Regions from separate parts of the Cytobacillus sp. FSL K6-0129 genome, predicted to be linked through region 1. Evidence: a T-box and tRNA genes for the amino acid it is inferred to sense, from the RefSeq annotation. Region 1 holds a T-box; the other regions hold tRNA genes.

Region 1 (3,246 bases):
ACAGTTAATTTCTCTAATAATAATTCAATTGTTTCTGTCAAATGATGATTTCTTGTTTCGATATCAACATGATTTTCTGTTAATTGCTCTTTTTTCTTTTTTCTAACCACATCGATCCATTGATGATAAGCAATTTTCTTTAACAAAGCTCGTGTTAATTTAGCCTCGTTATACTTCATTGCCTTCAAGATGGTTTCTTGCGCTATGTCCTCTCCATCCCACTCATTTTGGCAAAGAAAGGTGCAATAGCTTACTAAGTCTCGATAATACTTTTTCGCAATCAAATCTAACGTTGCTGACCGGCTTACCATCTGCTCCTTCTGCATTGTTTCCTTCACCCCTTCACACTTTCTATTACTTAAACGGCTATAAGTGAAAAAAAGATATGGGTCAATAAAATTTTTTTCTTAATAAGCTTTAGCCCAATAGACAAGATGCTGTGCTTCTTCTTTACAGCAAACACACGCTTTAGCAATCGCCGTTTCATCAAATGGCATACATCGGGAAGTCACACTTGTGTCTTCTTTTATTTTCTCTTCGCATGCTTGATTGCCACACCACATCGCTTTGACGAATCCTTGTTTTTCATTAAATATCTGCTTAAACTCTTCATAAGTATATGCTTCATACGTATGTTCGTTGCGATGTTCTTTTGCCTTATGATAAAGTGAAGTTTGAACCTTTTCTAAGAGTTGAACAATTGTTTCTTCTAGATTTTCTAATGGAGTGACCATTTTCTCCCCTGTATCTCTTCTTGCAAGTACGACTTGGCCCTTTTCAATATCTTTAGGACCTACTTCTAAGCGAATGGGCACACCCTTCATTTCATATTCATTAAATTTCCAACCTGGCTTTTTATCACTTGCATCAATATCTACGCGCGCTACTTTACTTAGTCTTTCTTTTAAATCATAGGCAAAATCTAATACGCCACCCTTATGTTGCGCAATAGGAACAATCATTACCTGCTTTGGGGCAACCTTTGGCGGAATTACTAAACCTCTGTCATCACCGTGGACCATAATCATCGCACCGATAATTCTGGTTGTGAATCCCCAAGAAGTTTGCTGCACATACTGCTCTTTTCCATCTTGGTCGGTAAATTGAATCCCAAATGCCTTTGCAAAGCCATCTCCTAAATGATGAGATGTCCCTGATTGTAGCGCTTTACCATCATGCATTAAACTTTCAATTGTATAAGTTAATTTAGCGCCAGCAAACTTTTCTTTTTCCGTTTTCTTGCCTTTAACAACAGGGATAGCTAAAAGATTTTCACAAATATCTGCATAGACTTCTAGCATCTTTACTGTTTCTTCTAACGCTTCTTCATCCGTCGCATGACAAGTATGGCCCTCTTGCCATAAAAACTCCAACGTTCGTAAAAATGGTCTTGTTGTTTTCTCCCATCGAACAACATTTGACCATTGATTATAAAGCTTTGGTAAATCACGATAAGAGTGAATAATATTTTTATAATGTTCTCCGAATAGTACTTCTGATGTCGGGCGCACACAAAGTCTCTCAGCAAGCTCATCTTCCCCACCATGAGTTACCCAAGCGACTTCTGGGGCAAATCCTTCAATATGATCTTTTTCTTTCTGAAGAAGGCTCTCAGGTATAAATAGAGGCATATAAACATTTTCATGCCCAGTTTCTTTTATCTTTTGATCAAGTACTGATTTAATGTTCTCCCAAAGGGCGTAACCATATGGACGAATAATCATTGAACCTCTCACACTCGAATAATCGACTAAATCAGCTTTCTTTACGACATCTGTATACCATTGTGGAAAATCTTCATTCATTGATGTTATTTCTTTCACAAACTGCTTACCCATATTGACACCTCATTTTTAATTTTTATTCTTTCAAAGACACAAAAAAGCCCTGCTTTCAAATAGGGACCCAATGACTGGTGGTACCACCCTATTTCAAAGCAAAGCTTTGCACTCTTATTGATAACGGTTCAACAAGTAAACCGCATATTCTAAAGAATATGTACTCAGAGGGCAGGTTCAGCTTTTCATTAATAGATATCTTACAGCACAAACGGATACCTTCTCTGAAAATAATGATGAAAACTTACTATTCCTCATCAACGATTAACTATTTTTTGAAGATTATATAGAGTTTAATGAAAAATGTCAAATTTTGATTGAAGGCTCTTGGTCTAATGGCTTTTTACTTCTCTTTTTAGCCCTCTCAAGTGACCTTTTTTCTATTACTAGACTAATTGGTACACAAGAAGAGGCAAAAAAATAAGATGATCAATAACAGAATGTGAAAAGATAAACCTTTCCGTACAAAGAATACAATCCATTTTTCTATTTTAATATTTTGAAGGAATTCGATTATCCCCTATATGTGTAACTAGAAAAATACAGCCCTATTAAATCCTTGAATGGTAAGGGCTCCTGAAGATACGTTAACCATCATAGCAAAGAATACTAAATGAAGGCTATAAGAAAATCGCGTTCAACATGATTTAGTATCAACTGAAATACTCCTACAAATTCATACATCGTCTAATATATCATCCAAAAAGTAAAAAAACCTACCCCTATTAAGAGGTAGGAGAAAGTATCATTAGTTTGTTATTTCTTCATTTGCGAATGCTGCATCGACTTGAACATAATCATAACCTAAGTCCCTTGCGACTGCTTCATACGTTACATGCCCATTTACTACGTTTACCCCTAATTTCAATGCTGGGTTTTGTTCAACAGCTAGATGTGCACCTTTAGTCGCTATTTGTAATGCATAAGGAATTGTTACATTCGTTAATGCGATTGTTGATGTTCTTGGCACGGCACCTGGCATGTTTGCCACAGCATAATGCACAACACCATGTTTAATATATGTTGGATCATCATGTGTAGTTACATGATCAACCGTTTCAAGAATACCACCTTGGTCAACCGCAACGTCGATAACGACTGCACCAGGTTTCATCGTTTGAATCATTTCTTCTGTTACTAATTTTGGCGCTTTTGCTCCTGGAATGAGTACAGCACCAATTACAAGGTCAGCTTCTTTTACAGATTCAGCAATATTTAATGGATTAGACATTAATGTTTGAATGCTATTACCGAAAATATCATCAAGTTGACGAAGTCTTTCAGGGCTTAAATCAATGATTGTTACATCTGCACCAAGACCAATGGCCATTTTCGCAGCATTAATACCCACAACGCCCCCACCAATAATCGTCACTTTTCCTCGAGATACACCTGGCACACCTGCAAG
Region 2 (3,246 bases), 120 kb from region 1:
AATTTGAGAGGAGCTGTCCTTAGTACGAGAGGACCGGGATGGACGCACCGCTGGTGTACCAGTTGTCTTGCCAAAGGCATCGCTGGGTAGCTATGTGCGGAAGGGATAAGTGCTGAAAGCATCTAAGCATGAAGCCCCCCTCGAGATGAGATTTCCCATAGCGCAAGCTAGTAAGATCCCTGAAAGATGATCAGGTTGATAGGTTAGAGGTGGAAGTGTGGCGACACATGCAGCTGACTAATACTAATCGATCGAGGACTTAACCAAAAACGAAAAGCGAAAGCGCCTTGCACAGGTGCGACAAGCATAAGACAGATTTGACAGGAGGTTGTTCTTTAACCTCATGACAAATTTGACTTATGACCTCGAGCACCTAGGCGCTGTAGCTGGACAATACGAAATGCGGGCGGCTCCAAGCCGCCGCAGCTAGACAGCACTACGTAAGTAGTCGCATCAGCAACGCATAGGCGATTACTCATAAATATCTTCTTCAACATTACCTAGTTTTGAGGGAACGATTCCCTTACAATTTCATAGTCCGGTGGCGATAGCGAGAAGGTCACACCCGTTCCCATACCGAACACGGAAGTTAAGCTTCTCAGCGCCGATGGTAGTTAGGGGCTGTCCCCTTGTGAGAGTAGGACGCTGCCGGGCAAACTACCCCAATTTTTGGGGTTATTTTTTGGCCCCTTGGTCAAGCGGTTAAGACACCGCCCTTTCACGGCGGTAACACGGGTTCGAATCCCGTAGGGGTCACCATTTTGGAGGATTAGCTCAGCTGGGAGAGCATCTGCCTTACAAGCAGAGGGTCGGCGGTTCGATCCCGTCATCCTCCACCATTTTTGTGTTTATTTGCCGGCCTAGCTCAATTGGTAGAGCAACTGACTTGTAATCAGTAGGTTGGGGGTTCAAGTCCTCTGGCCGGCACCACTCGTCCTTTGTACGAGCCATTAGCTCAGTTGGTAGAGCATCTGACTTTTAATCAGAGGGTCGAAGGTTCGAGTCCTTCATGGCTCACCATTTATATTTGCGGGTGTGGCGGAATTGGCAGACGCACCAGACTTAGGATCTGGCGCCGCAAGGCGTGGGGGTTCGACTCCCTTCACCCGCATTAGTATTTTATAATGAATATTTGCGGAAGTAGTTCAGTGGTAGAACATCACCTTGCCAAGGTGAGGGTCGCGGGTTCGAATCCCGTCTTCCGCTCCATATGCGCCCGTAGCTCAATTGGATAGAGCGTTTGACTACGGATCAAAAGGTTAGGGGTTCGACTCCTCTCGGGCGCGTTTTGTATCGGGAAGTAGCTCAGCTTGGTAGAGCACTTGGTTTGGGACCAAGGGGTCGCAGGTTCGAATCCTGTCTTCCCGACCACTAGATATACATATATATTTTTAGGGGCCTTAGCTCAGCTGGGAGAGCGCCTGCTTTGCACGCAGGAGGTCAGCGGTTCGATCCCGCTAGGCTCCACCAATTAATTTTATACAAAATATTCTATGGCGGTGTAGCTCAGCTGGCTAGAGCGTACGGTTCATACCCGTGAGGTCGGGGGTTCGATCCCCTCCGCCGCTATTGCTTTTTTATTAATGGAGGAATACCCAAGTCTGGCTGAAGGGATCGGTCTTGAAAACCGACAGGGGTGTTAAAGCCCGCGGGGGTTCGAATCCCTCTTCCTCCGCCATTAATATTTATTATCGCGGGGTGGAGCAGTCCGGTAGCTCGTCGGGCTCATAACCCGAAGGTCGCAGGTTCAAATCCTGCCCCCGCAATCTGGTCCGGTAGTTCAGTTGGTTAGAATGCCTGCCTGTCACGCAGGAGGTCGCGGGTTCGAGTCCCGTCCGGACCGCCATTTACATATTTATTATTTTGGCTCAGTAGCTCAGTCGGTAGAGCAAAGGACTGAAAATCCTTGTGTCGGCGGTTCGATTCCGTCCTGAGCCACCATTTAGTCTTTTTTGGAGGGGTAGCGAAGTGGCTAAACGCGGCGGACTGTAAATCCGCTCCTTCGGGTTCGGCAGTTCGAATCTGCCCCCCTCCACCATCTAGGGGTATAGTTTAATGGTAAAACGAAGGTCTCCAAAACCTTTGATGTGGGTTCGATTCCTACTACCCCTGCCAATTATGGCGGTTGTGGCGAAGTGGTTAACGCATCGGATTGTGGTTCCGACATTCGTGGGTTCGATTCCCATCAGCCGCCCCATTTTTAAACATTTTATTGGGCTATAGCCAAGTGGTAAGGCAACGGATTTTGATTCCGTCATTCGTAGGTTCGAACCCTACTAGCCCAGTTATGGCAGCATAGCCAAGTGGTAAGGCAGAGGTCTGCAAAACCTTTATCCCCGGTTCAAATCCGGGTGTTGCCTTTATGCCGGTGTGGCGGAATTGGCAGACGCGCACGACTCAAAATCGTGTTCCTTCGGGAGTGTCGGTTCGACCCCGACCACCGGTATGTTGAAGTTCTTAAATGCGGGTGTAGTTTAGTGGTAAAACCTCAGCCTTCCAAGCTGATGATGAGGGTTCGATTCCCTTCACCCGCTTAAATAGGGGCCTATAGCTCAGCTGGTTAGAGCGCACGCCTGATAAGCGTGAGGTCGATGGTTCGAGTCCATTTAGGCCCACCATTTATATTATTCCGCAGTAGCTCAGTGGTAGAGCATTCGGCTGTTAACCGAACGGTCGTAGGTTCGAATCCTACCTGCGGAGCCATACATATTTTAGTTTGCGCCTTTAGCTCAGCTGGATAGAGCAACAGCCTTCTAAGCTGTGGGTCAGAGGTTCGAATCCTCTAAGGCGCGTCAAAGCTCTTAAATCTTCTATAAGGTTTATGAGCTTTTTTTGTATGATTAATTTTAAATTAAGCTTCTAGGCATCTAGTTGAAAGCTTTGTAGATAAGTACAAAAAAAAAGCTTCCATGAATGGAAGCTAAAAAGGGGGATTTACACTTGTAATAGAAGTTTCTCCAAATAAATCTTTTTTTATACCTATATTTTCTTTATTTTACATATTTCTCTCATTAACAAATTATTTCACTTTTCTAACACATATTATTAGTAATATAGATGAGAAAGATTAGATGTTTAAGAAAGAGGGGCTTTTTATGAAGAAGTGGATATCAACCTTTTCTGTAATTATGATTATTTTTCTTGCTGCTTGTGGAAATGCAGAGAATGATGCAAACTCTAGTGGTGGGGAAGGATCAGTTCCTGCTGCAATCGATGCCAGTATCTCGATACCAAGTCAGATTAAAA
Region 3 (3,246 bases), 1.4 Mb from region 1:
TCTATAAAAGAAACAGCAGAAGAATTAAATATTGGTGAATTAACGCTCAAGGATATAATTGATGCATTAATGAAACCTGGTCGAGACCCTAGGGATGAATTACCTGCTCCGCTATTAAAGAAAGAAGTATTAAAGCTGGATGATTTGAAGGAAGGGATGGAACTTCAAGGGACCGTCCGAAATGTAGTTGATTTCGGAGCTTTTGTAGATATTGGCGTGAAGCAAGATGGTTTAGTCCATATCTCAAAGCTAAGTAATCGGTTTGTGAAACATCCGTTAGATGTCGTATCTGTTGGTGATGTTGTGACTGTATGGGTCGATTCGGTTGATCAACAAAAAGGCAGAGTGGCGTTAACCATGCTCCAACAAGGTCAATAAATAAGCATAAAAAGCCGTGGGATTTTTCCAACGGCTTTTTATGTATATCATTGTGGGTTTGAGAAGGAGTTTTCTACGTACCAGAACAATGCTTCTTTCTATAAAAGTACCAGCATTGATTCAATAATTTGATTTGATAACGGTCCTTCTCTAAGAAAGCACGTTTCATTTGGTTCTGTAACCAAACAGGCATGGAATAGCCTCCTTTCTCTCACTTTCCACGGTCCTTTATGCTATGCTAATGTATATCAATTGTATGCGCTTATAGGTTGTCACGTGCTAATTTTATCCTTGAAAGGAGTGAAGAAATGAGTGATAAGGAATTACAAAGGTTAGTTGAAGAAGTATCTTTGAGGTGGTTCGATCTTCCTTTTCGTCATACAGCGAAATTCAATAGTAGATTAAGAACAACCGGAGGACGATATATGCTGACTGATCATCGCATTGAAATTAATCCTACATATTATCAGCATCTAGGAATGGAAGAATTAGTTGGTATTATTAAACATGAACTATGTCATTACCATCTGCATTTGGCTGGGGCAGGCTATCAACATCGAGATAGTGATTTTCGGAGGCTAATGGCTAAAGTAGGTGCACCAAGGCATTGTTCGTCTTTACCTCAGAAAGTTTCTTACATTATGTATAAATGCAACCAGTGCAATCAACTCTATAGAAGGAAACGTCGAATAAACACAAACAAGTATAGATGTGGCCAATGTATGGGCAAATTAGTGTTAATATCTACTGATAAAAATAATTGAAATTCATGCTTGACTTTTCACATGGTGGTAATTATAATTTAAAGAGTCGATAAGGCAGTGCTTGTTGACTACATATTCTCTTTTAACATATTCCGCAGTAGCTCAGTGGTAGAGCATTCGGCTGTTAACCGAACGGTCGTAGGTTCGAATCCTACCTGCGGAGCCATTTTGGAGAAGTACTCAAGTGGCTGAAGAGGCGCCCCTGCTAAGGGTGTAGGTCGGGCAACTGGCGCGAGGGTTCAAATCCCTCCTTCTCCGCCATTCTTATATACATATTTGTTTTTCTTTTTTTATGTTATGGCCCCTTGGTCAAGCGGTTAAGACACCGCCCTTTCACGGCGGTAACACGGGTTCGAATCCCGTAGGGGTCATCTTTTTAAAGGTTAGGTCCGGTAGTTCAGTTGGTTAGAATGCCTGCCTGTCACGCAGGAGGTCGCGGGTTCGAGTCCCGTCCGGACCGCCATATCTTAATAATGGGCTATAGCCAAGCGGTAAGGCAACGGATTTTGATTCCGTCATTCGCAGGTTCGATCCCTGCTAGCCCAGCCATTTTTATGAGCCATTAGCTCAGTTGGTAGAGCATCTGACTTTTAATCAGAGGGTCGAAGGTTCGAGTCCTTCATGGCTCATCTTAAACAATTTATGCGGTCGTGGCGGAATGGCAGACGCGCTAGGTTGAGGGCCTAGTGGGTGAATAACCCGTGGAGGTTCAAGTCCTCTCGGCCGCACCAAAAAGATTTAAAAAAATACTTGACTCATTAAAATTAGTGTGATATTATAATAGAGTTGCTTCAAGGCGCCCGTAGCTCAATTGGATAGAGCGTTTGACTACGGATCAAAAGGTTAGGGGTTCGACTCCTCTCGGGCGCGCCATATACTTACGGGAAGTAGCTCAGCTTGGTAGAGCACTTGGTTTGGGACCAAGGGGTCGCAGGTTCGAATCCTGTCTTCCCGACCATGCAAAACCAACAAATTAATTAAATGCGGGTGTAGTTTAGTGGTAAAACCTCAGCCTTCCAAGCTGATGATGAGGGTTCGATTCCCTTCACCCGCTCCATTACCGAAAAGATTGTTCTTTGAAAACTGAACGAACGTAAAACGTCAAGCGTAATTCTAAAAAAAGCTGATTTATCAGCAACAAAGCACCATAGGTGCAAATGAGCTAATCAAACACTTTATTGGAGAGTTTGATCCTGGCTCAGGACGAACGCTGGCGGCGTGCCTAATACATGCAAGTCGAGCGAATCTGAGGGAGCTTGCTCCCAAAGATTAGCGGCGGACGGGTGAGTAACACGTGGGCAACCTGCCTGTAAGACTGGGATAACTCCGGGAAACCGGGGCTAATACCGGATAATATCTATTTATACATATAATTAGATTGAAAGATGGTTCTGCTATCACTTACAGATGGGCCCGCGGCGCATTAGCTAGTTGGTGAGGTAACGGCTCACCAAGGCGACGATGCGTAGCCGACCTGAGAGGGTGATCGGCCACACTGGGACTGAGACACGGCCCAGACTCCTACGGGAGGCAGCAGTAGGGAATCTTCCGCAATGGACGAAAGTCTGACGGAGCAACGCCGCGTGAGTGATGAAGGTTTTCGGATCGTAAAACTCTGTTGTTAGGGAAGAACAAGTATCGGAGTAACTGCCGGTACCTTGACGGTACCTAACCAGAAAGCCACGGCTAACTACGTGCCAGCAGCCGCGGTAATACGTAGGTGGCAAGCGTTGTCCGGAATTATTGGGCGTAAAGCGCGCGCAGGCGGTTCCTTAAGTCTGATGTGAAAGCCCACGGCTCAACCGTGGAGGGTCATTGGAAACTGGGGAACTTGAGTGCAGAAGAGGAAAGTGGAATTCCAAGTGTAGCGGTGAAATGCGTAGAGATTTGGAGGAACACCAGTGGCGAAGGCGACTTTCTGGTCTGTAACTGACGCTGAGGCGCGAAAGCGTGGGGAGCAAACAGGATTAGATACCCTGGTAGTCCACGCCGTAAACGATGAGTGCTAAGTGTTAGAGGGTTTCCGCCCTTTAGTGCTGCAGCAAACGCATTAAGCACTCCGCCTGGGGAGTACGACCGCAAGGTTGAAACTCAAAGGAATTGA

The links. A T-box is a leader RNA that pairs with one kind of tRNA and senses whether it is charged. The one in region 1 lies ahead of proS (proline--tRNA ligase), so its partner is inferred to be a tRNA-Pro.
Region 2: it encodes a tRNA-Pro, which carries the amino acid that the T-box ahead of proS (proline--tRNA ligase) is inferred to sense. The anticodon was not compared.
Region 3: it encodes a tRNA-Pro, which carries the amino acid that the T-box ahead of proS (proline--tRNA ligase) is inferred to sense. The anticodon was not compared.

What each region holds. Positions count from the first base shown of each region.
Region 1 is NZ_JBBOXM010000001.1:2,127,169-2,130,414, forward strand. Features, by position in the region: gene MHI57_RS10545 (sigma-70 family RNA polymerase sigma factor) at 1-326, opposite strand, end outside; gene proS (proline--tRNA ligase) at 408-1,838, opposite strand; T-box leader at 1,897-2,108, opposite strand; gene ald (alanine dehydrogenase) at 2,587-3,246, opposite strand, start outside.
Region 2 is NZ_JBBOXM010000001.1:2,242,649-2,245,894, reverse strand. Features, by position in the region: rRNA gene MHI57_RS11305 (23S ribosomal RNA) at 1-267, shown strand, start outside; rRNA gene rrf (5S ribosomal RNA) at 538-654, shown strand; tRNA gene MHI57_RS11295 (tRNA-Glu) at 685-759, shown strand; tRNA gene MHI57_RS11290 (tRNA-Val) at 764-839, shown strand; tRNA gene MHI57_RS11285 (tRNA-Thr) at 855-930, shown strand; tRNA gene MHI57_RS11280 (tRNA-Lys) at 945-1,020, shown strand; tRNA gene MHI57_RS11275 (tRNA-Leu) at 1,030-1,111, shown strand; tRNA gene MHI57_RS11270 (tRNA-Gly) at 1,135-1,209, shown strand; tRNA gene MHI57_RS11265 (tRNA-Arg) at 1,213-1,286, shown strand; tRNA gene MHI57_RS11260 (tRNA-Pro) at 1,295-1,371, shown strand; tRNA gene MHI57_RS11255 (tRNA-Ala) at 1,395-1,470, shown strand; tRNA gene MHI57_RS11250 (tRNA-Met) at 1,496-1,569, shown strand; tRNA gene MHI57_RS11245 (tRNA-Ser) at 1,586-1,678, shown strand; tRNA gene MHI57_RS11240 (tRNA-Met) at 1,693-1,766, shown strand; tRNA gene MHI57_RS11235 (tRNA-Asp) at 1,770-1,846, shown strand; tRNA gene MHI57_RS11230 (tRNA-Phe) at 1,866-1,941, shown strand; tRNA gene MHI57_RS11225 (tRNA-Tyr) at 1,955-2,038, shown strand; tRNA gene MHI57_RS11220 (tRNA-Trp) at 2,042-2,115, shown strand; tRNA gene MHI57_RS11215 (tRNA-His) at 2,122-2,197, shown strand; tRNA gene MHI57_RS11210 (tRNA-Gln) at 2,214-2,285, shown strand; tRNA gene MHI57_RS11205 (tRNA-Cys) at 2,290-2,360, shown strand; tRNA gene MHI57_RS11200 (tRNA-Leu) at 2,365-2,446, shown strand; tRNA gene MHI57_RS11195 (tRNA-Gly) at 2,464-2,534, shown strand; tRNA gene MHI57_RS11190 (tRNA-Ile) at 2,542-2,618, shown strand; tRNA gene MHI57_RS11185 (tRNA-Asn) at 2,629-2,703, shown strand; tRNA gene MHI57_RS11180 (tRNA-Arg) at 2,719-2,792, shown strand; gene MHI57_RS11175 (FixH family protein) at 3,096-3,246, shown strand, end outside.
Region 3 is NZ_JBBOXM010000001.1:3,521,380-3,524,625, forward strand. Features, by position in the region: gene MHI57_RS17735 (Tex family protein) at 1-378, shown strand, start outside; gene cmpA (cortex morphogenetic protein CmpA) at 452-571, opposite strand; gene MHI57_RS17745 (SprT family protein) at 687-1,142, shown strand; tRNA gene MHI57_RS17750 (tRNA-Asn) at 1,234-1,308, shown strand; tRNA gene MHI57_RS17755 (tRNA-Ser) at 1,313-1,403, shown strand; tRNA gene MHI57_RS17760 (tRNA-Glu) at 1,442-1,513, shown strand; tRNA gene MHI57_RS17765 (tRNA-Asp) at 1,529-1,605, shown strand; tRNA gene MHI57_RS17770 (tRNA-Gln) at 1,617-1,691, shown strand; tRNA gene MHI57_RS17775 (tRNA-Lys) at 1,699-1,771, shown strand; tRNA gene MHI57_RS17780 (tRNA-Leu) at 1,787-1,873, shown strand; tRNA gene MHI57_RS17785 (tRNA-Arg) at 1,939-2,015, shown strand; tRNA gene MHI57_RS17790 (tRNA-Pro) at 2,024-2,100, shown strand; tRNA gene MHI57_RS17795 (tRNA-Gly) at 2,126-2,199, shown strand; rRNA gene MHI57_RS17800 (16S ribosomal RNA) at 2,318-3,246, shown strand, end outside.